One region of the Bradyrhizobium sp. KBS0727 genome, then DNA from elsewhere that is predicted to be linked to it. Evidence: predicted binding sites of a transcription regulator. Region 1 holds the regulator's gene; each other region holds the start of a gene.

The links. The regulator LexA, encoded in region 1, represses DNA repair genes until DNA is damaged. The targets are predictions, from matches to a motif close to TGTTCNNNNTGTGTTCNG.
Region 2: the regulator LexA is predicted to act here: its motif matches at 2,968-2,985, upstream of radA (DNA repair protein RadA).
Region 3: the regulator LexA is predicted to act here: its motif matches at 4,870-4,887, upstream of FFI89_RS11160 (ImuA family protein).
Region 4: the regulator LexA is predicted to act here: its motif matches at 4,622-4,639, upstream of FFI89_RS32570 (DNA recombination protein RmuC).

The regions. Positions count from the first base shown of each region.
Region 1 is NZ_CP042176.1:3,556,414-3,563,643, reverse strand. Features, by position in the region: gene FFI89_RS16445 (S41 family peptidase) at 1-30, opposite strand, end outside; gene FFI89_RS16440 (NADH:flavin oxidoreductase/NADH oxidase) at 229-1,401, opposite strand; gene FFI89_RS16435 (hypothetical protein) at 1,468-1,818, opposite strand; gene FFI89_RS16430 (HAD-IA family hydrolase) at 1,953-2,609, shown strand; gene glp (gephyrin-like molybdotransferase Glp) at 2,636-3,847, shown strand; gene lexA (transcriptional repressor LexA) at 4,051-4,764, shown strand; gene FFI89_RS16415 (hypothetical protein) at 4,998-5,426, shown strand; gene FFI89_RS16410 (hypothetical protein) at 5,485-5,712, shown strand; gene FFI89_RS16405 (ComEC/Rec2 family competence protein) at 5,722-7,230, opposite strand, start outside.
Region 2 is NZ_CP042176.1:4,324,385-4,331,614, reverse strand. Features, by position in the region: gene purF (amidophosphoribosyltransferase) at 1-617, opposite strand, end outside; gene FFI89_RS20165 (CvpA family protein) at 640-1,269, opposite strand; gene radA (DNA repair protein RadA) at 1,435-2,910, opposite strand; gene FFI89_RS20155 (hypothetical protein) at 3,058-3,243, opposite strand; gene FFI89_RS20150 (hypothetical protein) at 3,526-4,140, opposite strand; gene FFI89_RS20145 (hypothetical protein) at 4,380-4,667, opposite strand; gene FFI89_RS20140 (prohibitin family protein) at 5,191-6,075, opposite strand; gene FFI89_RS20135 (sulfite exporter TauE/SafE family protein) at 6,228-6,953, opposite strand; gene FFI89_RS20130 (GFA family protein) at 7,144-7,230, shown strand, end outside.
Region 3 is NZ_CP042176.1:2,458,644-2,465,873, reverse strand. Features, by position in the region: gene FFI89_RS11170 (error-prone DNA polymerase) at 1-2,333, opposite strand, end outside; gene FFI89_RS11165 (DNA polymerase Y family protein) at 2,330-3,823, opposite strand; gene FFI89_RS11160 (ImuA family protein) at 4,008-4,805, opposite strand; partial or broken gene FFI89_RS11155 (TIGR03915 family putative DNA repair protein) at 5,035-5,694, shown strand; gene FFI89_RS11150 (inorganic phosphate transporter) at 6,077-7,230, shown strand, end outside.
Region 4 is NZ_CP042176.1:6,952,693-6,959,922, forward strand. Features, by position in the region: gene dapD (2,3,4,5-tetrahydropyridine-2,6-dicarboxylate N-succinyltransferase) at 1-786, shown strand, start outside; gene dapE (succinyl-diaminopimelate desuccinylase) at 896-2,062, shown strand; gene truA (tRNA pseudouridine(38-40) synthase TruA) at 2,171-2,908, opposite strand; gene fmt (methionyl-tRNA formyltransferase) at 2,908-3,840, opposite strand; gene def (peptide deformylase) at 3,972-4,499, opposite strand; gene FFI89_RS32570 (DNA recombination protein RmuC) at 4,670-5,878, shown strand; gene FFI89_RS32575 (MFS transporter) at 6,047-7,230, shown strand, end outside.

The sequences.
Region 1 (7,230 bases):
GCCCAGCAGAAAGGTAATGTTCTTGCGCATCACGAGCGGTCCTTTTTGATATCGACAGCCTGGATTCACGCGGTTCACGTGAATCGGCGTCCTGACCCGGCAGGCGGACCACACAACGTCATTTTGGTCGGATCAAGGCCATGACCTTACCGGGTCATTACGGTGGCTTTCGGTGGGCATTGTTCGGGAAGGCTTTTTTGGAATGCCTAGCCTCCAGAATGCATCTTTTCACGTCGCCTTGCCCGACTCCTGAAGCCCGCTCTGCCAGGTCGAGGGCTGGGTTCCAAAACCGCGCTTGGCCCGGGTTCCCAGCCAATAGCCGAACTGCGGCGGCACATGGCGGAAAGGCCCGTCGACGCCGAGCTTCAGGGCGGCATCCATCGGCCAGTTCGGATTGTTGAGGATTTCGCGCCCCACAGCGATCAGGTCGGCCTGCTTGTCGCGCAGTATCTGCTCAGCCTGATCGCCATGGATGATGAGGCCGACCGCCATGGTCATGATATCGGCGTGGCGCTTGACGTATTCCGACAATGGAACCTGGTAGCTGTACTTGATTTCCTTGCCCAGGATCGGGGCCATCTCGGTGATGCCGCCGGATGAGCAGTCGATCACGTCGACGCCCTTGGCCTTGAGGATTTTCGCCAGCCGCGCGCTCTGTTCCGGCCCCCAGCCGGCATTGTCCTCGACCGAGAGGCGGGCGAACAACGGCTTGTGATCGGGCCAGTGCGTCCGCACCGCTTCGGTGATTTCGGTGATGAAGCGCATCCGGTTGGCTTCGGAACCGCCATATTCGTCGCTGCGCTGGTTGGATCGCTCCGATAGGAACTGGTGCACGAGATAGCCGTGAGCGCCGTGCAGCTCCAGCACGTCGAAGCCGGCCTCATGGGCACGGCGCGCCGCGTGGCCCCAGGCCTGCACCAGATCCTTGACCTCGTGGCGTTCCAGCGCCTTCGGCACCGGCCATTTCTCGCTATGGGCGATCGCGCTCGGCGCCACCGGCGACCAGACGTCCCAATCCTCGATCTCAGGGGAACGCTGCAGCGGCCGGTCGCCTTCCCACGGGCGCGTCGCACGCGCCTTGCGGCCGGAATGGCCGAGCTGGATGCCGGCAACCGAGTTCTGCTGCTTGATGAACTTGGCGAGACGGCTGAGCGGCTCGACAAAGGCATCATCCCAGATGCCGAGGTCGCCGACGGTGCCGCAGCCGCGCCGCTCGACCTTGGTCGATTCCACCACCACGAGGCCAGCGCCGCCGGCGGCGAACTTGCCGGCGTTCATCAGGTGCCAGTCGGTCGGAAAGCCCTTCACCGCCGAATACTGGTGCATCGGCGGCACCACGATGCGGTTGCGCAACTCGACGCCGCGGATCGACATCGGGGAAAACAGCAGCGTGTCCGACATTTCGGCGTTTCCTCCTGGCCGGACCCTGATTGTCCGGGCATCGCGCCGGCGGGTCTCTTGGTGTTTCTATTGCTTGGCGGCGCTGTCGGTCTTGGTGTCGTTCTTCGTGTCGTTCTTGGCCTTCGGCTTCGGCGACGCGGTCTTGGTAGCGGCCTTCGGGGGGGAGTTGTCGCCACGCGCGATTCCCCAGGGGTCCGCGCTCTTTTGCTCCGGAATATTGCCCAGCGACCGTTCGTAGGCCTTCTGGGCTTCTTTTTCGGCTGCCTTTTCGCTTGGCGTCTTATCCTTGTCCGTCTCCCCGTATTTTGGAATGCTCTTGCTCTGCGCCGAGGCCGGCAAATCCATGGCGACTGCCAACAACGCGATCAACGCGACCAGGCCCAAAACCCGGCTGAAGACTCGGCTCAAGATTGTCATACGACCACTCCCAAAAACTTTCCCAACGCTTAGCACAGCTCGCGCACCGGCTTAAGCGCTGGATTGCATGACCGGACATTGTGACATAACGGCGAGCCATTGCCCGGACCTGTCCGGTTTTGTAAACGACGGCCATGACCACCCCGCTCACCCAGACCCGGCTTGCCCAAGGATCCGCCGACGTCCTGCTGTTCGATATCGGGCGCGTCGTACTCGACCTCGATTTCAGCAAGGTCATGACCAGCTGGGCCGGTCATGCCGGCTGCACGCCGGCCGAGCTCGCCAACCGCTTTGTCGTCGACGACAGTTTCAAGCACCATGAGGTCGGCAGGATCGACGACGCAGCGTTCTTCCACAACCTGCGCACGTCGCTCGGCATCGGCATCACCGACGACCAGTTTCTCGACGGCTGGAATGCGATCTTCGCCGGCGAGATGCCGGGCATCGCACCGCTGTTGGCAAACGCCGCCAAGCGGATGCCGCTTTACGCCTTCTCCAATACCAATCCGGCCCATGTCGCGCACTTCTTGCAGGCGTATTCCGACGTGCTCGGTCACTTCCGCGAGATATTTCTGTCCTCGACCATCGGCTTGAGAAAACCCGACGCCGCAGCCTATGATCATGTGGTAAAGGCGATCGGCGTGCCGGCGTCGCGAGTTCTGTTCTTCGACGACGTCGCCGCCAACATCGAGGGCGCGCGGGCGCGCGGCCTGGCTGCTGTCCACGTGACATCGACGGATGACGTGGCAAAGGCACTCACCGCACTCGGGATTACCGCACCCGGGACTTGAGTCTGGAATTTGAGGGAGTTTCGCCCGTGGCCTTGATGCCGGTTGCCGACGCGCTTGCCGCCATTCTCGCGGGCGCGGACCCGTTGCCGGAGGAAATGGCCGCGCTCGATACCGCCTGGCATCGCGTGCTGGCGCGCGACGTCGCCGCGCGCCGCACCCAGCCGCCGCAGGCAATGTCGGCGATGGACGGCTATGCGGTCCGCGCGGCCGACGCCGGTAACCTCACCGCGCGGCTGAAGGTGATCGGCGAGGTTGCGGCCGGGCGGCCGTTCGGGCGCAAGGTTGGCGCCGCCGAAGCGGTGCGGATCTTCACCGGCGGTGTCGTCCCCGACGGCGCCGATGCCGTCATCATCCAGGAAGACACCAACGTCCAGGGCGATCACATCACCATCACCGAGACCGCCGTCGCCGGGCGCCACATCCGCCCCGCCGGGGTAGATTTCCGCGAGGGCGACGTCTTGCTGGCGCGCGGCAGCCGCCTCACCGACCGCGATCTGTCGCTCGCCGCCGGCATGAACTATCCGGAGCTTTCGGTGCGCCGCCGCCCGAAGGTCGCGGTACTCGCCACCGGCGACGAGCTGGTGATGCCGGGTGCGACGCCTGGCCCGGGCCAGATCGTTTATTCCAACGGCTACGCCTTGCGCGCGCTGGCGCGGGCCGAGGGCGCCGAGACCATCGACCTCGGGATTGCCGCCGACACGGTGGCCGCTACCACGCAAGGCATCCGCCGCGCCCGCGATTCCGGCGCCGACATCCTGATCACCACGGGCGGGGCTTCGGTCGGCGACCACGACCTGGTCAAGCCGTCGCTGGAGGCCGAGGGCGTCACCATGGCGTTCTGGCGGATCGCGATGCGGCCCGGCAAGCCGATGATGCACGGACGGCTCGGCGGGATGCGGGTGATCGGCCTGCCCGGCAATCCGGTCTCGTCCTATGTCTGCGGGTTCCTGTTTCTGGTGCCGTTGATTCGGGCGCTCTCGGGCCGCAACAGCATCCATCACGCGCGCGAGACCGCCCTGCTCGGCCGCGATCTCGCCGCCAACGACCAGCGCGAAGACTATCTGCGCGCCCGGCTCGAGGAGCGCGCCGACGGCACGCTGACGGCGATGCCCGTCAATCATCAGGATTCCTCGCTGCTTGGAAATCTCGCTGCGGCACGGGCACTTTTGATACGTCCGCCGTTTGCCGCCGCCGCCCCGAAAGGGACGCCTTGCACGTTCTTGCGGCTGCCGGAGTGACGCCCCGAGCGACACCTGCTGCCAAAACCCTGATCGCATTCACCGGAAATTAAGTGGTTGCGGAACACATATCGAACATATAGTGTTCGTTCATGATTTGTTTCGAGAACTAGTGTCTACAAACGAGAGTTTCGGAACTCTCGGCGATCTGGGCCTGAGGTTTCGAAACCGGACGAATACCGCCAACCGGGGGAATGCTCGCGATGCTTACGCGCAAACAGTATGAACTTCTGCGTTTCATCAACGAACGGCTGAAGGAGGCCGGGGTGCCGCCCTCCTTCGACGAAATGAAGGACGCACTCGACCTGCGTTCGAAATCCGGCATCCACCGTCTCATCACCGCATTGGAAGAGCGCGGCTTCATCCGCCGCCTGCCCAACCGCGCCCGGGCCATCGAGGTCATCAAGCTTCCGGAGATTACCGGCGGTGGTAACAACGGCAACGGTCGCCGCGGCTTCACGCCGAGCGTCATCGAGGGCACGCTGGGCAAGGTCCGCGCCACCGGCGCCTCGGCCGCCGAGGATGACGGCAACCGCCCGGTCGCCGTCCCCGTGATGGGCCGGATCGCCGCCGGTACACCGATCGAGGCGCTGCAGACCCGCAGCCACACCATCAGCGTGCCGCCCGACATGCTCGGAAGCGGCGAACATTACGCGCTCGAAGTGCGCGGCGACTCGATGGTCGACGCCGGCATTCTCGACGGCGACATGGCGCTGATCCAGCGCAACGAGACCGCCGACACCGGCGACATCGTGGTGGCCCTGATCGACGAGGAGGAAGCAACCCTGAAGCGCTTCCGCCGCCGCGGCGCCTCGATCGCCCTCGAGCCCGCCAACGCTTCCTACGAGGTCCGCATCCTGCCGCCGAACCGGGTCCGGATTCAGGGCAAGCTGATCGGGCTGTACCGGAAGTACTGATCGGCTCCCGGCAGCCGCCAGCCGCGACATCGAACACAGCCCCGGCCGTCGGCCGGGGTTTTTTGTTGCGCATTTGGAACCAACGCGCGCTAGCGCGTTTGTGATAAAGGCACCGGCGCAGAGTCGCAGAATTGCCCCGAAAGCGGAGGAGACTCAGCGCCAATGTCCACTCTGATAGAGGCCTGTGCCTCCCACAGACACGGGTTAGCTATCTCAATCGAGGGAGCCATCCGATGTGTGACTACAGTCTGCACGCCGTGGCATCGCGCCCCGCCAAGGTCGGAGAGACGCTGATCACCACCACCTTCCGCGGCACGTCGACCCGCGGCTTTGCATCCGAAAACGAACCTGCGGTAGCGGTCTGCATGCTTCCCGGCACCGAGCTCGCCTTCGCGCAGGAGGTCAAATACGATAACCGCTGGATCTGGACGCGCACGCTCGACTGGCGGGTCTGCAAGTTCAACCAGATCGCGCCTGATGTGCCCGATCGTCATCACGACGCGATCGAATTTCCGGACGGAAGCCGTGTGCTGGTGACGCAGCTCTGCGAAGGCCAGCGCGTCAGCGTGCTACAATTGCCGGTGCAACAGCCGGCGGTAGAACGCGCGCCCGCTGCGAGCGAAGTGACATCACCTTCAGCGACATCGATCTTTACCGGCTGATTTCTCGGGACTAGGCTCCGCCGGCAACCGTCGGCGGAGCCCGGTATCGGGGCTGATCATGGTCAACAAGGTCACGTGGCAAAAGGCTGGTCGTGTCACCGAGCCCGGCCGCTACATGTTCCGGTTCGGCTGGCTCACGGTGAGCGCGGACGATCTCGCGATCTGGCAGCAGTTTCCCGATGCGGCGTTTACGCTGGTCAACCTGCCCTCGGAGCCGGATGCGCCGGAGGAATTTCATCTCGGCGCGTTTGAGTTGCCGGCCTCCCCCGTACTCGACGAGCATTGACTTAGCGCCTCACTCTTCCGCCTGCAGGTCGGCGTCCGCCGGCGTCGCATCGACGGCGCGCGGCGACGGCTTGCGCGGCGCCAGCACGGCGCTGTCGGTCTCGCCATCCTCGGCGATCGCCTTGGACCAGGGACGATCGATCCCTCCGGGTTTGACGGCATCGACGACAAATCCGTCGCGGCCGCGCCGCAGCGCCAGCGCGCCCTGCCGGCGCAGGCGCTCGGTGTCGATCGCCGACGCGGCGCAGGCGGCCGGCGACTGCCTTGTGGTCACGATCAGCGCCGCGCGCTCGCAATCATCCGCCAGCGCCTCGGGCCGCAGCGCCCATGCGACCAGCGCGCCACCGGGCGATGCCGTCACGCAGCCGTTGTCGTCGCAGGAGACGCCCTCGCCGAGCGTGGCGTCGTCGGCGGTTCGCGCATCCGCGTCCGCCGCCAGCCACTCCCTGACCAGGAAGGCGTCTTTGGAGCCCTTTGCGGCCTGCATCAAATGCAGCCGGCCGTCCTGGCCGCGCACCCCGACATGGCGGCCATCGGCGGAAATCAGGATGTCGGGTTGCGGCACGCGCGCCGCCCACACCGCCGCGAACAGCATCAGCGCCACGCCGGACCAGCGCAACGGGGTCCGCAACAGGCCAAGCAGGATGATGCCGGCGCTGGCCGCGATCAACGGACCGATGCCGAACGCCGACACCCGGCCGACCGCGCCGGGCAGGCCCGCGACCCATTGCGTGACCCAGATCATCCAGTCGATGCCGAGCCCCATCAGCCACCAGAAAAACCCGTCGAAGCCGAACGGCATCGCCGCGAGGCCGAGCAGCCCCGCCGGCATCACCACTGCCGAGACCACCGGCATCGCCGCAAGATTGGCCAGCACGCCGTAGGGCGTGATGCGGTGAAAGTGAAACGCCGCGTACGGCGTGGTCGCCAGCCCCGCCACCAGCGAGGCCAGCAACAGCACCATGATCTCACGTCCGCCCCACAGCGCCACGCGCGCGGTGGCGGAATGATCTGCCGTCGCGAACAGGCGCGGCATGCCGATCTGCACCAGCGCGACCAAACCTAAGGTCGCCGCAAACGACATCTGAAAACTCGGATGCACCAGGGCTTCCGGCGCGATCGCGAGCACGATCATGGCCGCGACCGCCAGCGTGCGGAAGGTGACGGCGCGGCGGTCGACCATGACCGCGATCAGCACCACCGCGGTCATGAAGAACGAGCGTTGCGTCGCGACCTCGGCGCCCGACAGCAGCAGATAGAAGGCGGCAGCCACCAGTGCCGCCGCCGCCGACCATTTCTTGATCGGATAGGCCGCGGTCAGTGCCGGAAACAGCGCCAGCAGCGCCCGCACCGCAAAGAACACCACGCCGGCGACAACCGCCATGTGGTAGCCCGAGATCGACAGCACGTGGCCGAGGCCGGAGATGAACATCGCATCGTTGACCGGCGTCGTGATCGCGTCGCGGCGCCCGGTCAGAAGCGCGGTCGCGATCGCGCGCCGGTCGCCGTCGAGCACGGT
Region 2 (7,230 bases), 770 kb from region 1:
AGCGAGACCAGCGAATAGGCGCCCTCGATGGCGCGCAGCGCCTCGATGTAGCGATCGATGAAGCGGCCGCGCTTGGATTGCGCCACCAGATGCAGGATCACTTCGGTGTCGGTGGTCGACTGCATCATGGCGCCGTTCTTCACCAGTTCGCGGCGCAGCGAGAGCCCGTTGGTGAGATTGCCGTTATGGCCGACCGCGAAGCCGCCGGCATTGAGCTCGGCGAACAGCGGCTGCACGTTGCGCAGGATGGTGGCGCCGGTGGTGGAGTAGCGGACATGGCCGACGGCGGCGTTGCCGGGCAGGCGCTCGATCACTTCGCGGCGGGAGAAGGTGTCGCCGACGAGACCGAGGCGGCGTTCCGAGTGGAAGCGGGCGCCGTCGAAGGAAACGATGCCGGCGGCCTCCTGGCCACGGTGCTGGAGGGCGTGGAGGCCGAGCGCCGTGATGGCGGCGGCCTCGGGGTGGCCGTAGATGCCGAACACGCCGCATTCCTCGCGGAGCGTGTCGCCTTTGAGGTCAGGATCTTGGAGGTCGTCCTGCAATTCGATGCCGAGATTTAGATCAGGATTTGAGTCAAACTGGTGGGCGGGATCGGAAGTGTTTTGCATCTCGTCCATCGCGCCTCTCTTTTGGCCAGAATTATTTGCCCGCGGGTTTCTCGATCAGCTTTTTAAGGCTGTCACGGGCAGGTTTACTGTAGCCATCACCGGACCCAGGGGCTGCCTGGTCGGTGTCAGTTTGATCGTCGTCGGGTTTATTCTTCTTGAATCTCTTTAAGATGGTGTTCTCAGGGTCGTCCGGCAAGAGTGACATCAGCCAATCGCCGGTTCCCTGCAGCACCAGCCGGGACTTCGCCCCGGTGATCCAGTCGGGCCGCTGCTTGTCCGGAACCAGCCAGACGAAGAACTGGTAGGCCACCACCACGATCAGCAGGCCGCGGCCGAGCCCGAACAGGAACCCGAGCGTGCGGTCCAGGGCGCCGATCCGGGAATCCAGGATCATGTCCGAAATTCGCACGGTGATGATGGACACCACGATCAGGGTACCGATGAAGGTGCCGGCCACCACCACCACGGAGGCGACCGTGTCGTTGTTGAAGTAGGTTTTTGCGGTCGGCAGCAGCTTGGCGAAAGCATAAAGCGTGACGAGGGCGGCAGCACCCCAGGCCGCGATCGACAGGATTTCGCGCATGAAGCCGCGCACCAGGGCAAGCAGCCCCGAAATCAGCATCACCCCAAGCAGGACGAGATCGAGTATCGTTATCGGCATCGGCTGGTCAGGTCCGCTCGTAGGTTCTCAAGCAGCGAATCGGGGGCGTCATCGACACCCTAGGTGAGGGGCATATGGCATATCCCGCAAGGCCGGATATCGCGCCATCCCGCTCGCCCTTCGCGCGCGTTGTATAGCGGCGAGGGCGGGGCGCGTCACGCCGCTTTAGCCGTTCTCGCGCCGGAATCGCGCCGGTGTGGCATTTTTCTCAGCCGCGCCCTCGCGATTGGCTTCCTTATTTCCCTCTTTATTCCCTCTGGGCGTCCCGCGCGCCGCAATGTCCGCGACCAGGCTGGTCAGTCCGCCGACGGTGTTCAGCACCAGACCGGCATCGCTACCGACGTCGCCGCGCGTCGATTCGGGCAGCACGGCGCGGCCAAAGCCGAGTTTGGCGGCCTCTTTCAGCCGGGCCGAGGTTTGCGCCACCGGCCGGACTGCGCCGGACAGCGAAATCTCGCCGAAATAGACCGCATCCGTCGGCAGCGGCGCGTTGACCAGCGAGGATACCAGGGCCGCGGCGGCCGCGAGATCGGCGGCCGGTTCCTGGATCCGCAGGCCGCCGGCCACGTTCAGATAGACGTCGTAGCCGGACAGCTTGACCCCGCAATGGGCCTCCAGCACCGCCAGCACCATCGACAGCCGGCTCGGATCCCAGCCCACCACGGCGCGGCGCGGGGTGCCGAGGGTGGTCGGCGCCACCAGGGCCTGCAATTCCACCAGCACCGGGCGAGTGCCTTCGATCCCGGCAAAGACCGCGGTCCCCGGGCTGCCGAGATCGCGCTCGGACAGGAACAATTCGGACGGGTTGGAGACCTCGCGCAGGCCGAGACCAGTCATCTCGAACACGCCGATCTCGTCGGTCGGGCCGAAACGGTTCTTCATCGCGCGCAGAATCCGGAAATGCTGCGAGCCTTCGCCCTCGAACGACAGCACCGCGTCGACCATGTGCTCGACCACGCGGGGGCCTGCGATCTGGCCGTCCTTGGTGACGTGGCCGACCAGAATGATCGCGGCCCCCGACTTCTTGGCGAAACGAATCAGCGCCTGCGCCGAGGCGCGGACCTGCGTCACCGTGCCGGGGGCTGATTCCACCGTGTCGGTCCACATGGTCTGGATCGAGTCGATCACGATCAGGCGCGGCACCGCGCCTTCCGACAGGGTCGAGACGATGTCCTCGACCGAGGTTTCTGCCGCAAGCTGCACTGGCGCGTCGGCCAGTCCGAGCCGCTCGGCGCGCAGCCGCACCTGGGCCACGGCCTCTTCGCCGGAGATGTAGACCACGCGATGCCCGGCGCGCGCCATCATGCTGGTGGCTTGTGTGAGAAGCGTCGATTTGCCGATGCCGGGATCGCCGCCGACCAGCAGCACCGAGCCGCGGACAAAGCCACCGCCGGTGACGCGATCGAGTTCGCCCATGCCGGACGAAAGGCGCGGCGCGTCGGTGCTCTTGCCGGTCAGGCTTTCCAGCGCAAACGTCCGCCCCTTGCGCTTGGAGCGGATCGAGACCGGCATCGAGGTGGCGCCGGTGGTGTCCTCTTCGGCCAGCGTATTCCACTCGCCGCAGGACTCGCACTTGCCCTGCCAGCGGTTATACGCTGCGCCGCAGTTCTGGCAGACGAAGGAGAGGGTGGATTTGGCCATGAAGGGAGTGAGTCGCCGTTGAAGAGTAACGCGTTGATAGCATGGAAAATCTCAAATTGTTCCTAATTTGTTCTTGGTCGCCGTCGGGTACTGGCCTGTTTTAACCCCTAGTGGCCCACTTTGATTTTGGCAGTGGCCTAGTTTGCCTTAGCGATGTTCAAGCTGATCGCCATTGAAGATGTGCAACATGCCGGAGAAGGCAGGGTGGTCTGCCTCCACTACATACCGAACGGCCCCGGCTCGGTTTGTAAATACCGACACGATGAAGCCCGGATATTCGTAACCTGAGCGCTTCTTTACTCGGTCGCCTACTTTGAACGGTACATCTGTCATTTTATCCCCTGTAGGCCGCCTCAGTTGGCGGCCTCTTTCATTTTGACATCCCGCAGTGGAAATCCCACCTCGATACACGCTTTGGGGCGCGTTATCGCTTCCTCGTAATCCCTTGTCGCGCAACAATACGCCACGCCGCGCTCCACACGCACCAGCGTTAGGGAAAAACCACGAATTTGAGAGTGGCCTGTTTTGAATCTGCGAGTGGCCTATTTCGGCCAGTACCCGCCGTCGATCCATTGCCGTTGGGACTGCTAGCCGCTTCGGTTGGCGGTCTCTTGGTCAGCGCGAAAACACGCGCGTTCCGGACGGCCATCTTCGCTTGTCCCCCACGGGGCTCGCGCCAATTTCCCACCCCGCGCCTCCCCAAATCGCGTCTACGACGCCAAGCTCACCCGCGATATCTCGGACAAAAAAGATGTTCGGGTTGGAGCTGGTTTGCAGCGCGCCACTGTCACCACCGGGCTGCTGTCGCAACAGGCACCAGACATCGACCAGGCCGCTCTCATGGCCTTGGCCGAGTTCCGCCAAAATCTCCTGGTCGCTGGCGGTTGAGTTCAGGACGTAAGTTGGAAACGATGTGCCGCCCGCATCGTCCTCGACCTTGCCCGTGAACCGGCGCGCGAATGTCGCGCCGAGCCAGGAAATCCTGACGGTGGCGCCTGACGAGATGTCTTCCTTGAAATGTTCCCGAGCGACGAATTTTTCGACGTGAGGGATGGCCGAGGTCGACGACGGATCGGAAGGTTCCTCAGCTTTGGGGTGCAGGGAACACCCAACGCGATCAGTTGCGACAACCGAATTCGGTCGGCCTGTTTTGGTATCATCGGCAGCTACGGTGAGGGCCGGTGCGGCCAGAAAAAAAACCAGCGAGAGGTTGAGGCTTAACCGGCGCATTTTGTTGTTGTCCCTGATTCCGCTTTGGTCGCGGAGGCAAGGTAAACCGCATCCTGCAGATGTAAATCAAAGAACAGGTTTCTGGTTAAGGATAAAAAGTAACATCAACTGCAATCCAGATTTGAATCAAATGCAGTTGCTTCTTTGGATGCTCAACTGATCCGGACTGCCGTCGGATGTGCTGCTGTCTACGGGTCCGACGGAGCCGAGCGACCAGGTGAGGCGATCGGCAAGCGCATCTAAACTCGTATCTCGCGCTTTGACAGCAGCAAAGGCGGATTGTCCCGCGGCACGGAACCGGTCGGCAATGCCCGGCAACATCGCGCTTCCGCCCGAAGTGGATCGCTCAAACTCCAGCGAACGCGCCAGGACGGATTGTTCGCATAAGCCGGAATTCGCCATACCCAGATCGTCTCGTAGACGCTGTCTCCGAAACGTTCGACATCGGGCTTTGCTGTCGGCCAGAAAGCCGAGCCGACGAGCGCGACGGTTAACATCATCGTGGAGGTGATAATCACTTTGCGCATCACGCGCCTGCCTTTCCTGCCTGTCGGGGCCTTGATGACCCGCGACTCCCATTGCTCCGACTGCGACACGTCGAAGGCTTCAGCTCCAGGGCAACATCGACTACGACGGCCGCCTACTTGCGGCACCAATTGCATGCGGCGCCGTTGAAGCAAGATGTGTCGCCTGGGTTCTCGAAGCTTGCGTCCGGGTCGCTGATCGACCCTGTGATGCTTCCTTGAACAAAGTCCTTTTTCCGCAAACGTCGAATTCAAGTAATACGATTGTCATAGTCGTAATGATGGGGTGTAGGCAATCCGCCTAACAACCAAAAGTGAGTGCGCGACAAAACTCTTTCGTGTTTTTCAACACGCAAAGCCCCGTAAATTTACGTCGTTCACGAGGATTATCGGAGCCGCCAGCCAGGAAATAGCAAGGCCGCCTCGGCATCCAATTCGAACCGCGTAAACCGCGCGAGCTGATCAGAAAGCGGCAATGCCCGGGATTGCGATCCCGGGCATCATCGCTTGCGGATGAATTCGATCCCTATTTCACCGACACGAACGGCACCGACGAGCCCGGCACCATCGTGGTCGGCAGCACGCCGTTCCAGCGTTCGGCCTGCACCAGGGTGACGAGGTTCGGATTGGTGCCGAGCGCCTTGGCGCGTGCTTCGATGGCGGCGGCTTCGGCTTCGCCTGTTATCCTGATGTTCGAGGCCTTGGCTTCGCCGTTCAGCCGCGTCGCTTCGGCGTTGGCCTGCGCCTCGGCGCGGACCGCGTTGGCCTTGGCGGTGGCCTGCGTCACCGTGATCTGCGCCTGGACTTTTTCGCGCTCGGCGTTCTGCTGCAGCTTCTGGACTTCCACCTCGGCCAGCATGCGCTGCTCGATCGAGTGCAGATAGTTGGCGCTGAACTCGATGTTTTCGAGCTGGACGCTCTCGATGATGATCATCGGGTCGTCCTTCAGCGTCGCGGTGATGGCATCCTTGATGGCGCTGTTCAGCGGCCCGCGCTCCTGGATCGCCTTGACCGCGGTGTAGCGGCCGAACACGACCTTGACCTGCTGGTTCACGACCGGGCTGACAACCTGATTGACCGCCGTCTGCAGCAATCCGAATTTCGCATAGAGATCCGCCACCTTTTCCGGCGCCGCGCGCAGGGTGACGCTGATCTTCAGGTCGGCCGGTTGCTGATCGTAGGAGTAGGAGTTCATCTTGTCCCAGGTAAAGGTCGTGGTCTTGACGCTGACCTTCTCCACGGTGTCCATCAGCGGGACCTTGAAGCCGAGGCCCGGCTGGGCGGTGCCGATCACCGCGCCATAGCGCAGCAGCACGCCGCGCTCGGTCTGATCGACGGTGTACCAGCTACCCGCGGCAATAATGACAGCGATAACGAGGGCGACAATGGCGCCAATAATTCCCCTGCTCATTTGGTCTCTCCAGGCTTGGACGGTCTTTTGGGCAGTCGAACCCACGCCAAGCCAATATCTGGGGTCACTTACCGAAATGATCTGACACGCGTCACTTGGTCGGACGTTCGCCGGGATTGGTTCAGATCGATCGGCCGGGTTCGGCCGAAATTTTATGAAAACGCCGCCGACCAGAGCAGGGACAACCCGGCTGCGATCATGATGCCGTCCATCAGCAGGCGGAACACGTTGGGATCGAGATGCAGCACAAAGCGCTTGGCGATGAAGGCGCCCGACATCAGCGAGGCGCCGGCGATCAGGCCTTTCAGCGCGACATCCGGGGTCAGCGCGCCGAAGCGTTCGAAGGTCACGGACTTGCTTAAGTAGAGCCCAAGCGAGCTTGCGGCTTCGGTCGCCAGGAACGCGCCCTTGGTCAACCCGTAAAACAGAAACAAGGGAACGCTGAGCGGGCCGGTCGAGACCACGATGCCGGTGATGTAGCCGATCACGGCGCCGCCCACGGCCAGGTGCCAGAGCCGCGTCCTGAGCTGGTGCCGGGCCAGCCAGTGCCGCACCGGGACCATCGCAATCAGAAACAGGCCGATCGCCAGATCGACGGTGTGCGACGGCAGCGCCAGCAGCGTCCGCGCGCCGAGTGCCGCGGCCGGGATCCCCGTGACCGAATAGGCGAAGCAGGCGCGCCAGTCGACCTCGCGCCACCAGGCGAGAATCCGCGACAGGTTCGCCATCACGGCCGCGACCGCCATGATCGGCACCGCTTCCTTTGGGCCGTATTGATAGATCAATACCGGCATCAGCATGATCGACGAGCCGGTGCCGACGATGCCCGAGATGGTGCCGGCAACAAGCCCGACGATGAGGACGAACAGGAAGCCCAAGAAACGTGATCTCCGCGACTCGTTCGGCGGGAACGGAAAGCCTAGCAATTTCCGCAAAGCAGCGGCAACGCAATCGCGGGGAATCGCCGGCGTCAGCAGGCCACCGCCGGCGGCCTGCTGCTGACACCATGCTGTCAGCAGGCCCCGGTTATGACGTCGGCCATATCGGGTCATGGGGAAGGAACGGATCGTGCCAATCAAGGGAAGCTGCCATTGCGGCCAGACGCAATTCGAGGTGAGCGAGGCGCCGGCCGGCGTGACCCGCTGCACCTGTTCG
Region 3 (7,230 bases), 1.1 Mb from region 1:
GGCTGCGAATTCAGCAATCCGCAACAGAACGCGTCGGGGTGGTAGTGCTTCAGCCATGACGAGATATAGACCAGCTGGGCAAAACTTGCGGCGTGGCTTTCCGGAAAGCCGTAGGAGCCGAACCCCTTGATCTGCTCGAAACAATTTTTGGCGAATTCCGGCGCATAGCCGCGCGCGATCATGTTGCCGATCATCTTGTCTTCGAACTTTCCGATGGTGCCGACATTGCGGAAGGTCGCCATCGAGCGACGCAAGCCATTGGCTTCCTCCGAGGTAAACTTCGCCGCCTCGATCGCGATCCGCATCGCCTGTTCCTGGAACAGGGGCACGCCGAGCGTCTTGTGCAGGACCCGGCGCAATTCGTCCTTGTCGCCATGTTCGGGCGACGGCGCGGGATAGATCACCTTGTCGACACGGTTTCGCCGCCGCAGATACGGATGCACCATGTCGCCCTGGATCGGGCCGGGGCGCACGATCGCAACTTCAATGACGAGATCGTAGAACGTGCGCGGCTTCAGCCGTGGCAGCATGTTCATCTGGGCGCGGCTTTCGACCTGGAACACGCCGAGCGATTCACCCCGCTGCAGCATTTGATAAACTTCGTCGTCATCCTCTGATTTGATGTCGGCCAGTTCGTAACGCTGACCCTTATGATCGGCGATCAGATCAAAGCATTTGCGGATGCAGGTCAGCATGCCCAGCGCCAGCACGTCGACCTTCATCATGTTGAGCGCGTCGACGTCGTCCTTGTCCCATTCGATGAAGGTGCGGTCGTCCATCGCGGCATTGCCGATCGGCACATAGGTATCGAGCCGGTCCTGGGTCAGCACATAGCCGCCGACATGCTGCGACAAATGCCGGGGAAATTCGATCAGCTCGGAGGCGAGTTCGACCGCAAGCTCGACCATTGCATTCGCCGGGTCCAGCCCGGCCTGCCGGACCTGCATCTCGTTGAGGCCCTTGCCCCAGCTTCCCCACACGGTGTCGGCGAGCGCGGCGGTGACATCCTCCGTCAGCCCCAGCGCCTTGCCGACATCGCGGATTGCCGAGCGCGGGCGATAATGGATGACGGTGGCGATGATCGCGGCGCGGTGGCGGCCATAGCGGCGGTAGACATATTGCATCACCTCCTCGCGGCGCGAATGTTCGAAATCGACGTCGATGTCGGGCGGCTCCAGCCGTTCCTTGGAAATGAAGCGTTCGAACAAAAGATCGACCTTGGTCGGGTCGACCGAAGTGATGCCGAGCACGTAGCAGACGGCGGAGTTGGCCGCGGATCCCCTGCCCTGGCAGAGGATGTTCTCAGCTCGCGCATAGTGGACGATGTCGTGCACGGTGAGAAAGTAATGCGCGTATTTCAGCTCGGCGATCAGCGCGAGTTCCTTGCGCAAGGTGGCGCGCAGCTTTTCGTCGATCTTGCCGCCGAAATATTTGTCGACGCCGGCCCAGGTCAGATCCTCCAGATGCTGCTGCGCGGTCTTGCCCGGCGGTACCGGTTCATCCGGATACTGGTATTTGAGCTGGTCCAGCGAAAACGAAATGCGGCCGGCAAAGCGCATGGTTTCCGCGATCGCTTCCGGCAGTTCGCGAAACAGCCGCGCCATTTCATGCGCCGGCTTGAGATGGCGCTCGGCATTGGCCTCCAGCCGTTTTCCAATCGCGTCGATGGTCGTCTTCTCGCGAATGCAGGTCAGCACGTCCTGCAGCGGCCGGCGCGTGGGGTGGTGATACAGCACCTCGTTGGTGGCCAGTAGCCGGACATTTGCTTTGCTTGCGAGATGATGCAGCCGCACCAGCCGACGCTTGTCGTCGCCGCGATAGAGCAGGCTGGCGGCGAGCCAGACGCCGTCGGCTTTGCTTCGCTTCAATCGATGGAGGACATCAAGGGCTTTCTCTGTCTCGAAGCGATGCGGCAGCGTCAGCACCAGAAGCTGGCCCTCGGAAAATTCCAAGAGGTCATCGAGCCTCAGATGGCATTCGCCCTTTTCGATCCGCTGGATGTCATCGCCGCGCTTGCCGCGGGTCAGTAACTGACACAGCCGGCCGTAAGCGGCGCGATCACGCGGATAGACCAGAATGTCCGGCGTGCCGTCGATGAAGACGAGGCGCGCACCGATCAGGAATTTTGGCTTGTGTATGACGTCGGGATGATCGAGCTCCTTCCAGGCGCGCACCACGCCGGACAGCGTGTTGTGATCGGCAATCCCGATCACGGGAATACCGAGCCGGCTCGCCTCGTGGACATAGGCGCGCGGGTCCGAACCGCCACGCAGGAACGAAAAATTCGTGGTGATGCCGATCTCGGCATATGGGATGTGCAAAGGTCCGTTCATGCGAATAGCCCATGCACGAACCATTTTGCTTCAACCGGCTCGCCCTCCTCGTCTGCGAGTTCGCCTTCATAAAGCCCGTCGCGAAAGATCCAGAAACGCAGACCGGCTTCGTCCTCGATACGGAAATAATCCCGCGTCAGCCGCGCGCCGTTCTGCTTCCACCATTCCATGGCGATACGTTCGGGCCCTTCCACCCGCGCCACCGTGTGGGTGACGCGGCGCCAGGTGAATTGATGCGGCGGCCCGTCAGGCACGGTCGCAAACGGCACCTTGATCGGTTCGGGCTTGTCGAACAGCCGCAACGGCCGCAGCGGCGGCTCGCTTGCAACGCGCTCGGGCCAGAAGGCCTGAACCGCGGCCGCCAGATGGTGCTGCGCCGGCACGGCCAGGACAGCACGTTCCGGAATATGGGTGTCCTGCGGCAGATGCACGACGACGCGTTTTCCGCCGATGCGCGCGGCGATGCGGTCGATCAGGGCGGCGAGTTGGTCATTGTCATGGACTGACGCATCGAGGTCGCGCTGCCGCTGCACCATGATTTCGGTGCGGCTGGCGGACAGACGAATGAGATCGAAGCCGAAGCCGGGATCGAGGGGATCGTTGAGCGCATCGAGCCGCTCGCGAAACAGGCGGTCGATCACCTCGCGCTTCGTCACCGGACGCCCGGTATCGACCGCAATCGTGCGTACCGCGCCGTCGGTGCGGAAGAAGCTCGCTTCCAGCCGCCGCGCACCCTTTCCCTGTTTGTCCATCGCCGCAACCAGCATGGCTGCGAGCGCGGACAAGTTCATCGCGATCACGGTTTCGGTGGCGACCGGTTCGGGAAAGCGTTTCTCGACGATGTAATCCGGCAGCGGCTTTCGCGGACTGATCGGCGCATCGCCCTGCCCCAGTGCATGCGCGAGGTGGGCCGTGAAGCCGGCGCCAAACCTAGCTGCGATCTCGTGGCGGGCGCGCGAGGCGACGTCGCCGATGGTCTTCAGCCCGGCGCGGCGAAGCCCACCGGCGATGGCCTCATCCGTACCGAGGGCTGTGACCAGCAGCGGCGCGACGGCCATGGCCTCCTCGCCGCAGGCTACGATTTTCCCCGACACATGCCGCGTCATGGTGCGCGCGCAAACCGAGGTCGAGGCGATCGCGGCGCTGACGGCAAAGCCCCGCTTTGTCAGCGCGCCGGTGACGGCCTGCAGCAGCGCGGCCTCGCCGCCGAACAGATGGGCGCAGCCGGTGATATCGAGGAACAGGCCATGCGGCGGATCGAGCGCCACCAGCGGCGTGAAGCGGTCGCACCAGTCGGCGATGTCTTCCAGCGTCTTGGCGTCCGCGGCCTCGTCGGCATCGAACACCGTCAGTTCCGGACAGATCGCGCGGGCATTGGCGAGCGGCAGCCCGATCGAAAGACCGGAGCGCGCGGCAAGATCGTCGAGCGCATAGATCACCAGCGCGTTGTTCTGCTTTGCGATGACGACGTGGGGCGCTTCTTGCTTCACCTCTCCCGCTTGCGGGGGTCGAGACGAGCGAAGCTCGCTCTTAGGTCGGATCGCATCGAAAGATGCGATCCGGGTGGGGGAAGCTCTCTCCACACGAGCAGTATGACTCGCGGAGACACCCCCACCCCAACCCTCCCCCGCAAGCGGGAGAGGGAGCGCACTGCCTGTATTGTGAAAGTTTGCCTCACGCTGTTTGCTTGAAACCGTGAGCGTAAACTTGCGCTTGATGCGGTCGATGGGCAGGCGTGGCAGCCACAGGCTGAGGATACGCCGCCGGTTCGCTGAAAAGGCACTCATCACATTTCCATTCCATGATCCACCGCCCGACCGGGCCATGACGGTTACGAACGAGTTGCGCATCGAACACCGGCGCGCCCCATCCGATCCACGGCGAGGCCGGCGGCGAATGCGCCGCGCGCACGATCCATCTTGTTTCCGCGGTCGAAGGTTGCGGCGTGGCCGCCACCCGCAGCAGCAAGGCGGTGACGCCGGAGGCTTGCGCGGCCAATGTAAGCTTGCGGCTGGCGACGAGATCGAGCTGCCGCGCTTCGCCCCAGACTTCCAGCACGACAGCGCCGAGCGCGTCGCAGGCCAGCGCGTCGGCGGCGGTGCGCAGCGCGGCATCGGCGTCCGCGGCACGCACGGTCACCAGCCGGCGCGGATCGAGGCCGAGTTCGCAAAGCCCGCTCATCGACAGCGCGCCGGATTCCAGTTCGGAAAAATCCTGCCGCACCCAGACCAGCGGCCGGCGCGGCGTCAGCCGTCCGGCAAGGCCGGCGATGAAGCCGGTGGCCGCCGCACTTTGATGCCCTTCCGAAAACACCTCATGCACCGCGGCCAAAACGAGGCCGCCTCGCAACGTTGCGTCGGCGTCGGCGTGGCCAAGCGCTGCCTTGGGATGCGCATAGGCATCACCTGACGTTTCGATGCGCTCGATGCTGCCGCGCAAACGCGCAAGCGTGTTGATGCGTGCGGTGCTCATGCCCCGCTCCTTTGGATATTTCGCCTTCAACGGTTCTTTCGAATGAACCCGCGGCCGGCCCATTTGTTCATGGTATGTTCTAATATAAAGCTAACAGGACCCGCAGAGTCAATCGGGATCGGCGTCGAACCGATTCATGAGTGGAATCAAAGGGATTCAAGGATGGATCTGCCATCGGGCGCGTAGACGCGCGACCCGTTTCGCTCGGAATGACGAAAGGGACTAGCCGATGCGCTTCATCAGCCTCGACGGCGAAACCGATTTCGACGGCTGGCGCAAAGCCGCCCGGGCGCTGGCGTTGAATGATGTGAAGCCGGCCGACGTGACGTGGCGGGTGCGCGGCAGCGCGCCGGAATTGTTCGAACCGACGTCACCTCCGCCCGAGCCGACGCACGGCACTACCTTCAACGTATCGGGCAGGTTCGTCGAACTGGCGCAGACCGCGATCCTGCATCGCAACCCCGAACGGTTTGCCCTGCTCTATCGCCTGCTGTGGCGGTTGCGCGACCATCACGATCTGCTCGACATCGCGACCGACCCTGATGTCTCTGACGTTGCGGCGATGGCAAAGGCCGTGCGCCGCGACGAGCACAAGATGCACGCCTTTGTTCGCTTCCGCGAAGTCGGTCGCGAACAGAAAGCGCATTACGTCGCCTGGTTCGAACCGGAACATCACATCGTCGAACTCGCCGCGTCGTTCTTCGCGCGACGCTTCGCCGACATGCCGTGGTCGATCCTGACACCTGATGTCTGCGCGCATTGGGACGGCCACGCCGTTTCGATCACGCCGGGCGTGGCCAAAGCCGAAGCGCCGACGGAAGATCGCCTGGAGGAAACCTGGCGGCGCTATTACGCCAGTATCTTCAATCCCGCGCGGCACAAAACGCGACGGAACCGCCATTTCCCATGAAATATAACGGTGGGAAAATTTGACAAACATCTGTACAACCTTTAATTGATCAATGAGAATTCGCATTCTCGACGGCAACGTAGAACGTCCTGTTCACGCCATGACGTTCCACCTGAGGCCGACGCGCTGCGCGGCGCCACCAGCCCCGGTGCCACGCAGCGCGCGGCCTACCTTTTCCCCGCCTCACGCTGTTCGCACCGCATTGGCATGGCCGCGCGTCGATCCGGGAAGACGGGACCAGCCCTGCGAAAAGTTGTGCAACGCGGCGGATACAAGCGAGCACGCTGCATAGCCGCAACTGTCATCCAACCTTCAAGTCCATCGGTCAAAACAGCGTCTCAATGTATTTGAGGGCGTCAGAATGACCGATATTGCAATTAATTCTTCCATGGGCGAGCCAGCGCCCATCCAGCCGGCCTCCAGGCCCAATCTCGACAAGGGTTTTAATCCGCTGACGATGATCATCTTCTTCGGCATTCTGGCCGCCGGATTGTTGTTCGTCTCCTACAGCATCTATGCCGACGTCGACGCGACCGGCACCAGGGTCACGTCCTATTTGCCCTATATCCTGCTGTTCGTGGCGCTGCTGATCGCGCTCGGCTTCGAGTTCGTCAACGGCTTCCACGACACCGCCAACGCGGTGGCTACCGTGATCTATACCCACTCGCTGCCGGCCGAAGTCGCCGTGATGTGGTCGGGCTTCTTCAACTTCCTCGGTGTGCTGCTGTCCTCGGGCGCGGTCGCCTTCGGCATCGTCTCGCTGCTGCCGGTCGAACTGATCCTACAAGTCGGAAGCAGCGCCGGCTTTGCGATGGTGTTCGCGCTGCTGATCGCCGCGATCCTGTGGAACCTCGGCACCTGGTATTTCGGCCTGCCGGCTTCCTCGTCGCACACCCTGATCGGCTCGATCATTGGCGTCGGTGTCGCCAATGCGCTGATGCGCGGCCGTGACGGCACCTCTGGCGTCGACTGGGGCAAGGCCACCGAGATCGGCTACGCGCTGTTGCTGTCACCGCTGGTCGGCTTCGTCTGCGCCGCCATCCTGCTGCTGCTCCTGAAGACGATCGTCCGCAACCCGGCGCTGTACGCAGCGCCCGAAGGCAACAAGGCGCCGCCGCTCTGGATCCGCGGTCTGTTGATCGCCACCTGCACCGGCGTCAGCTTCGCGCATGGTTCGAACGACGGCCAGAAGGGCATGGGCCTGATCATGCTGATCCTGATCGGCACCGTGCCGACCGCCTACGCGCTGAACCGCGCGCTGCCGGAATCCCAGGTGGCGCAGTTCCAGAAGACCTCGGAAGCCGCCTCCAGGGTGGTCGCCGCCAAGGGCGCCGGCCACAGCATCATCGGCAATCCGCGCCCGGCGGTGACGCTGTATGTCGCCGAACACAAGATCAGCGAAGGCACCTACCCCTCGCTGGCCGTGCTGGTGAAAGACGTCGGCGACCAGGTCGCGAAATACGGCTCGCTCAACAAGGTGCCGGCCGAAGTCGTCGGCAACACCCGTAACGACAT
Region 4 (7,230 bases), 3.4 Mb from region 1:
TCGACCGCGACCAAGGGTGAAGTTCGCGACGCCGTGGATCATTCGCTTGAGCTGCTCGACAAGGGCGAGGTCCGCGTCGCCGAGCGCGAGGCCAGCGGCAAGTGGAAGGTCAATCAGTGGCTGAAGAAGGCGGTGCTGCTGTCGTTCCGCCTCAACGACATGAGCCCGATTCCCGGCGGCCCCGGCAAGGCGTCGTGGTGGGACAAGGTGCCCTCGAAGTTCGAGGGCTGGGGCGAGAACCGTTTTCGCGATGCCGGCTTTCGTGCCGTGCCCGGCGCGATCGTGCGCCGCTCGGCCTTCATTGCCAAGAACGTCGTCCTGATGCCGTCGTTCGTCAACCTCGGCGCCTATGTCGATGAGAGCACCATGATCGACACCTGGTCGACGGTCGGCTCCTGCGCGCAGATCGGCAAGCGCGTGCACATTTCCGGCGGCGTCGGCATCGGCGGCGTGCTGGAGCCGCTGCAGGCCGAACCCGTGATCGTCGAGGACGACTGCTTCATCGGCGCGCGCAGCGAAGTTGCCGAAGGCGTGATCGTGCGCAAGGGCGCGGTGCTGGCGATGGGCGTGTTCCTCGGCGCCTCCACCAAGATCGTGGACCGCGACACCGGCGAAACCTTCATCGGCGAAGTGCCGGAATATGCCGTGGTGGTACCCGGCGTGCTGCCGGCCCGTCCACTGAAGAACGGCCAGCCCGGCCCCGCCACCGCCTGCGCCGTCATCGTCAAGCGCGTCGACGAGCGGACCCGCGCCAAGACCAGCATTAACGAGCTGCTGCGGGACTAGAATTGAGGCTTTTTAGGCTACCGAAAACCGGTTCGGGACCAGCAGAGCGAGATCGAAATGGTCCCGCGCAAGGCTGGCCCGCCGCCAGTTTGGCATGTTAAGCCGGGCTATGAATGATGCTGTTTCCATTACGCGCGACCTCGTCCGCTGCCCGTCCGTCACCCCCGCCGATGCCGGCGCGCTGGGTGTCCTTGAAAACCTGCTGAAGGCCGCCGGCTTCGAGCTGCACCGCGTCACCTTCAGCGAGCCCGGCACCGAGGATGTCGACAACCTCTATGCCCGCCTCGGCAACTCGGCGCCGCACATCACCTTTGCCGGGCATACCGACGTGGTACCGGTCGGCGACGAGGCGGCGTGGAGCCAAGGCGCGTTCTCCGGCGAGGTCATGGACGGCTTCCTCTACGGCCGCGGCGCCGTGGACATGAAGGGCGGCATCGCCTGTAGCGTCGCCGCGGTGCTGCAATATCTCGCCGACAACGGCGGCAAGCCACGAAAAGACGGTCGAGGCTCGATCTCGTTCCTGATCACCGGCGATGAGGAAGCCATCTCGGTCAACGGCACCGTCAAGCTGTTGAAGTGGGTGGCCGAGCGCGGCGAGACATTCGATCATTGCGTACTCGGCGAACCCTCTAACGTGGAAGTGCTCGGCGACTGCATCAAGATCGGCCGCCGCGGCTCGCTGTCCGGCACGCTCTATGTCGATGGCGTACAGGGCCACGTCGCCTATCCGCATCGCGCCGCCAACCCGGTGCCGGATATTTCGCGGCTGATCGTGGCGATCTCCGACGAGCCGCTCGATCACGGCAGCGCCCAGTTCCAGGCCTCGAACCTCGAATTCACCTCGGTCGACGTCGGCAACACCGCTGGCAATGTGATCCCGGCGCAGGCGCGCGCGAAGTTCAACATCCGCTTCAACGACAACCACACCCAGGACAGCTTGCGCGCCCTGGTCGAGGAGCGGCTGGCGAAAGCCTGCGGCAACCGCATCCGCGCCCACATCAAGTGGGAGTATTCCAACTCCAACGTGTTCGTGACCAAGCCCGGCGCCTTCACCGACCTCGCGGTCAGTGCGATCGAAGAGGTCACCGGCCGCAAGCCGGAACTGAGCACCAGCGGCGGCACCTCGGATGCGCGCTTCATTGCGAGCTATTGCCCGGTGATCGAATTCGGCCTGGTCGGCCAGACCATGCACCAGGTCGACGAGCGCACCCCGGTGTCCGACCTGGAAAAACTGACGCGGATTTATCGCGGCGTACTGGACCGGTATTTCGGTTGATCTGTCATCGTCCGCGAAGGCGGACGATCCAGTACACCGTGATGTCTCGGTCGGTCACTGAAGCCGCTGCGTACTGGATACCTCGCCTTCGCGGGGTATGACGGCCGCTCAATAATCCACTTTCACCAGATACAGCCCCTCCGGCGGAGCGACGATGCCGCAGGCGGCGCGGTTGCGGGCGGCCAGTGCGGCGGTGAGATCATCCGCGCTCCAGCGGCCTTCGCCGACCCAGACCAGCGAGCCCACCATCGAGCGCACCTGGCTATGCAGGTACGAGCGCGCCGAGGTGACGATGCTTACCGCGTTGCCGTCCCTGATGACGTCGAGCTGGTCGAGCGTCTTGTCCGGCGACTTCGCCTGGCATTCGGTGTCGCGAAACGTCGTGAAATCGTGTTTGCCCACCAGCCGCTGCGCGGCGACATGCATCGCGTCCGTATCAAGGTGACGCGGCACCCGCCAGCTGCGCCCGATATCAACAGCAAGATTGGCGCGGTGATTGGTGATGCGATAGCGGTAGTGCCGCTTGATGGCGGAGAAACGCGCTTCGAAATCATCGGGCACGATATCGGCTGCGAGCACGCCGATCGGATGCGGACGCAGATGCGCGTTCAGCCCGTCGCGCAGCCGGCCTGGTGGAAACGGTTTCTGGATATCGCAATGCGCGACCTGCCCCAGTGCATGGACGCCGGCATCGGTGCGGCCGGCGCCATGGACGCGAACCTGCTCGCCGCAGATGGCTTTCACCGCAGTCTCCAGCGCGCCCTGCACCGTCGGTGCGTTGTCCTGAATCTGCCAGCCGGAAAACGGCGTGCCGTCATATTCGATGGTGAGTTTGTAGCGGGGCATCAGGAAAGCCGCGCCGGCGGCATCAGCGGGGTGCCACGCAGGAAATCCGCTGACTTCATCGGCGCCTTGCCGGCCCGCTGCAGTTCCAGAATCCGGATCGCGCCATCCGCGCAGGCAATCGTCAGGCGATCGTCGAGCACATCGCCCGGCGCCCCGGCGCCCTTGGCCGGTTCGCAACGCAGGATTTTCAGGCGGGCCGGCTCACTATCCGTTGCGAGTTCACACCATGCACCCGGAAACGGCGACAGCCCGTGAATATGCCGCAGCACCTGATGCGCGGGCCGGTTCCAGTCGATGCGCGCCTCGGCCTTGTCGATCTTGGCGGCGTAGGTCACGCCCTGCTCACTCTGCTTGGCTAGCTGCAATCCGCCGCGCGCCAGCCCGCCCATCGCGCGCACCATCAGGTCGGCGCCGAGCGGCGCCAGCGCGTCGTGCAGGTCGGACGCCGTCATCGTGTCGGTAATCCTGAGCCGCTCCGCCATCGCGACGTCGCCGGTGTCGAGGCCGGCATCCATCTTCATCACCATCACGCCAGACTCGACATCGCCGGCCATGATGGCGCGGTTGATCGGGGCTGCCCCCCGCCAGCGCGGCAGCAGCGAGCCGTGCAGGTTGAAGCAGCCGAGCGGCGGAGCGTCCAGAATGGCCTGCGGCAGGATCATGCCATAGGCGACGACGACGGCAGCATCGGCATCGTGGCTGCGGAATTCGTCGAGCGCTTCCGCTGTCTTCAACGTCTTCGGCGTCAGCACGGGAATGTTGAGCCGCCGCGCCTCCTGCTCGACCGGGGTCGGCTGCAGCTTCATGCCGCGTCCCGCCGGCTTCGGCGCGCGGGTGTAGACCGCCACGACCTCATGGCCATGGGCCACCAGCTCCAGCAACGTCGGCACCGCGAAATCGGGCGTGCCCATGAAGATCAGGCGGAGTGGCATGACGTCGACATATCCCGGAGAGGATTCAGTTTAATCGTGATGGCCGGGCTTGTCCCGGCCATCCACGTCTTTGACACGGCAAGAAAGGAAGGCGTGGATGCCCGGGACGTGCCCGGGCATGACAGCGAGGCCTACTCCACCGCGCGCTTCGCGGCCTTGGTGAACTTCTTCAGCACGCGGTCGCGTTTCAGCTTCGACAGATAATCCACGAACAGCACGCCGTTGAGATGGTCGATCTCGTGCTGGATGCAGGTGGCAAACAGGCCGTCGGCGTCTTCCTCGTGCACCTTGCCGTCGAGGTCGGTGAAGCGAACGCGCACCTGCGCCGGGCGCTCGACTTCCTCGTAATATTCGGGGATCGAGAGGCAGCCTTCCTCGTAAACCGACAGCTCTTCCGAGGACGAGATGATTTCCGGATTGACGAAAACCCGCGGACGCGGCGTGGTCTCGCCGTCCTCGTCGCGCTTGGCGAGGTCCATGGTGATCAACCGCAGCGGTTGCGCGACCTGGATCGCGGCTAACCCGATGCCGGGCGCGTCGTACATGGTCTCCAACATGTCGTCGGCAAGCTTGCGGATCTCCGTCGTCACCTTCTCGACGGGTCTGGAGACGAGCCGCAACTGCTTGTCGGGCAGGATGATGATTTCTCTGAGTGCCATGTCGCGCGATTTAAGCCGCCGGTTTGCCGGGGTCAATGCGGCGAGGAAGCCATTAACCCGGCCTTAACCATGATTTTTGAGATTTTGTTAACCACGAAAATCAACCGGCTATTAACCATAAATGTTCCCTCTTCGTTCGCTCCGGCGCCCGAATCGGCTACAAGGCGTGCATGAACGAGATCCTTTTTACGGTCGGCGACCTGCCGATTCGCCCTGGCGAAGCCCTGATCGGCTTCGGCGCGCTGGCGCTGGTGCTGCTGCTGGTGATCGCCATCGTCATTGCCCGCTCGGGCCGCCGCGGCGCGGAACTGGCGATGGCGCAGGCGATCCGTGCCGACGAACTGGAAGAGCGCCTCAGCGAGATGTTGCAGGCGCAGAACCAGTCCACCGGCCGCGTCGATGCCATGGCGCAGGCGCTGGCCGGCCGCCAGGCCGAAATGGCGCGGGCGGTCAACGAGCGGCTGGATTCGGTGACCCACCGCGTCGGCCAGTCGATGGAGCAGACCACCCGCAACACGATGGATAGCCTCCGCGTGCTGCACGAGCGGCTCGGCATCATCGACAACGCGCACAAAAATCTCACCGACCTGACCTCGCAGGTGACGACGCTACGCGACGTGCTCGCCAACAAGCAGTCGCGCGGCGCCTTCGGCCAGGCGCGGATGGAGGCGATCGTCCAGGACGGCATGCCGATGGGCTCCTACGAGTTCCAGCACACGCTCTCGTCCGGCAAGCGGCCGGATTGCGTGGTGTTCCTGCCCGACCAGCGGCCGCTGTGCATCGACGCCAAGTTTCCGCTGGAGGCCGTTACCGCGCTGCATGACGCCCGCACCGACGACGAGAAGAAATTCGCAAGCCAGCGGCTGCGCAACGACGTCATGAAGCATGTCAGCGACATCGCCGAAAAATACCTGATCACCGGCGAGACCCAGGATACCGCGCTGATGTTCGTGCCGTCGGAATCGGTCTATGCCGAAATTCATGACGGTTTCGACGACGTGATCCAGAAGGCCTACCGCGCCCGCGTCGTGCTGGTGTCGCCTTCGCTTCTGATGCTGGCGATCCAGGTGATGCAGCAGATCCTCAAAGACGCGCGGATGCGCGACGCCGCCGACCAGATCCGTACCGAAGTGCTCAACCTCGGCGACGACCTCGGCCGCCTGCGGGATCGCGTGCTGAAGCTGCAGAAGCATTTCGGCGACGTCAACGAGGACGTCCGGCAAATCCTGATCTCCGCCGACAAGATCGAAAAGCGCGCCGGCCGGATCGAGGAACTCGATTTCAGCAAGCCCGACGTCCCGGCCGAACTGCCGCGCGCGGTCAAGCCGGCCGCACCGGAACTGTTCCCGCTGCCGCGCAAGCTGCAGGCGGGGGAGTAGAGCGTAGGGTATATTTGAGTTTTGCTAACGCATATTAGACTGTCATCGCCGGCTTGCCGCCTCCGCTAAAGCTGCGGCGAGCCAGCATAGGGAAGCCCCGGCGAAGCCTTGGCGTAGTCGGGACCGGGCGATGACAGTTTTCTTCGCCGAATCTGCTAACACCCTTCCATGAGCACACCTGAAACCACACCTCAGCCCGCCACCTCCTGGCGCGACGGCCTTGCGGTCTATCTGCAGCCTCGCGTCCTGATCGTGCTGCTGCTCGGCTTTTCCTCCGGGCTACCGCTGGCCCTTTCGGGGTCGACGCTTCTGGTGTGGATGCGCGAGTCCGGCGTCGATCTCGGCACCATCGGGCTGTTTGCGCTGGTGGGAACACCCTACACGCTGAAATTCCTGTGGGCGCCGCTGGTCGATGCGCTGCATGTGCCGTTGTTCACGCGCGCCTTTGGCCGCCGGCGCGGCTGGCTGCTGTTTTCGCAACTGCTGCTGATCGTCGCAATCCTGCTGCTGGCGCTGACGGACCCTGCGCGCTCGCCGCTGTTCGTCGCGCTCGGTGCATTTTTGGTCGCGACTATGTCCTCGACGCAGGACATCGTGGTCGATGCGTTTCGCGTCGAGAGCCTGCCGGAGAGCGAGCAAGCCGCCGGCATGGCGTCCTATGTCGCGGCCTATCGCATTGGCATGCTGGTCTCGACCGCGGGCGCGCTGTTCATCGTGTCCGGGTTTGAAAGCACGGGGATCGCGCGCAGCAATGCCTGGATGTGGGGCTATGTGGTGATGGCGGCGCTGGTGCTGATCGGCACCGTCACCGCGCTGGCCGCGACCGAGCCGGAACAATCCGCACGCGCGGAAGCCGCCACCCGCACCGAGACCGCGTTGGCGCGCGTATTGAAGGCCGCGGTCGGCGCCTTCTCCGAATTCCTGACCCGGCGCGACGCGCTGGCAGCACTTGCTTTCGTGGTGCTGTTCAAATTCACCGACGCGTTTTCCGGCTCCATGACCGCGCCGTTCGTGATCGATCTCGGTTTTACCCGCAACGACTACGCTGCCATCGTCAAGGGCGTCGGGCTGGCCGCGACCCTGATCGGCGGCTTTGCCGGCGGCTTCGTGGCGCGGCGCTATTCGCTGGCGGCCAGTCTGTGGATCGGCGGCGTGCTGCAGGCCGTCGCCAACCTGTCGTTCTCGTGGCTGGCGCTGGCAGGCGTCAATCAATGGGCGCTGGCGTTCGCGATCACGGCGGAGAATTTCACCAGCGCCATCGGCACCGTGATCTTCGTCGCCTACCTGTCGGCGCTGTGCCGCAATCCCCTGCACACCGCGACCCAGTATGCGCTGTTGACCGCGCTGGCCGC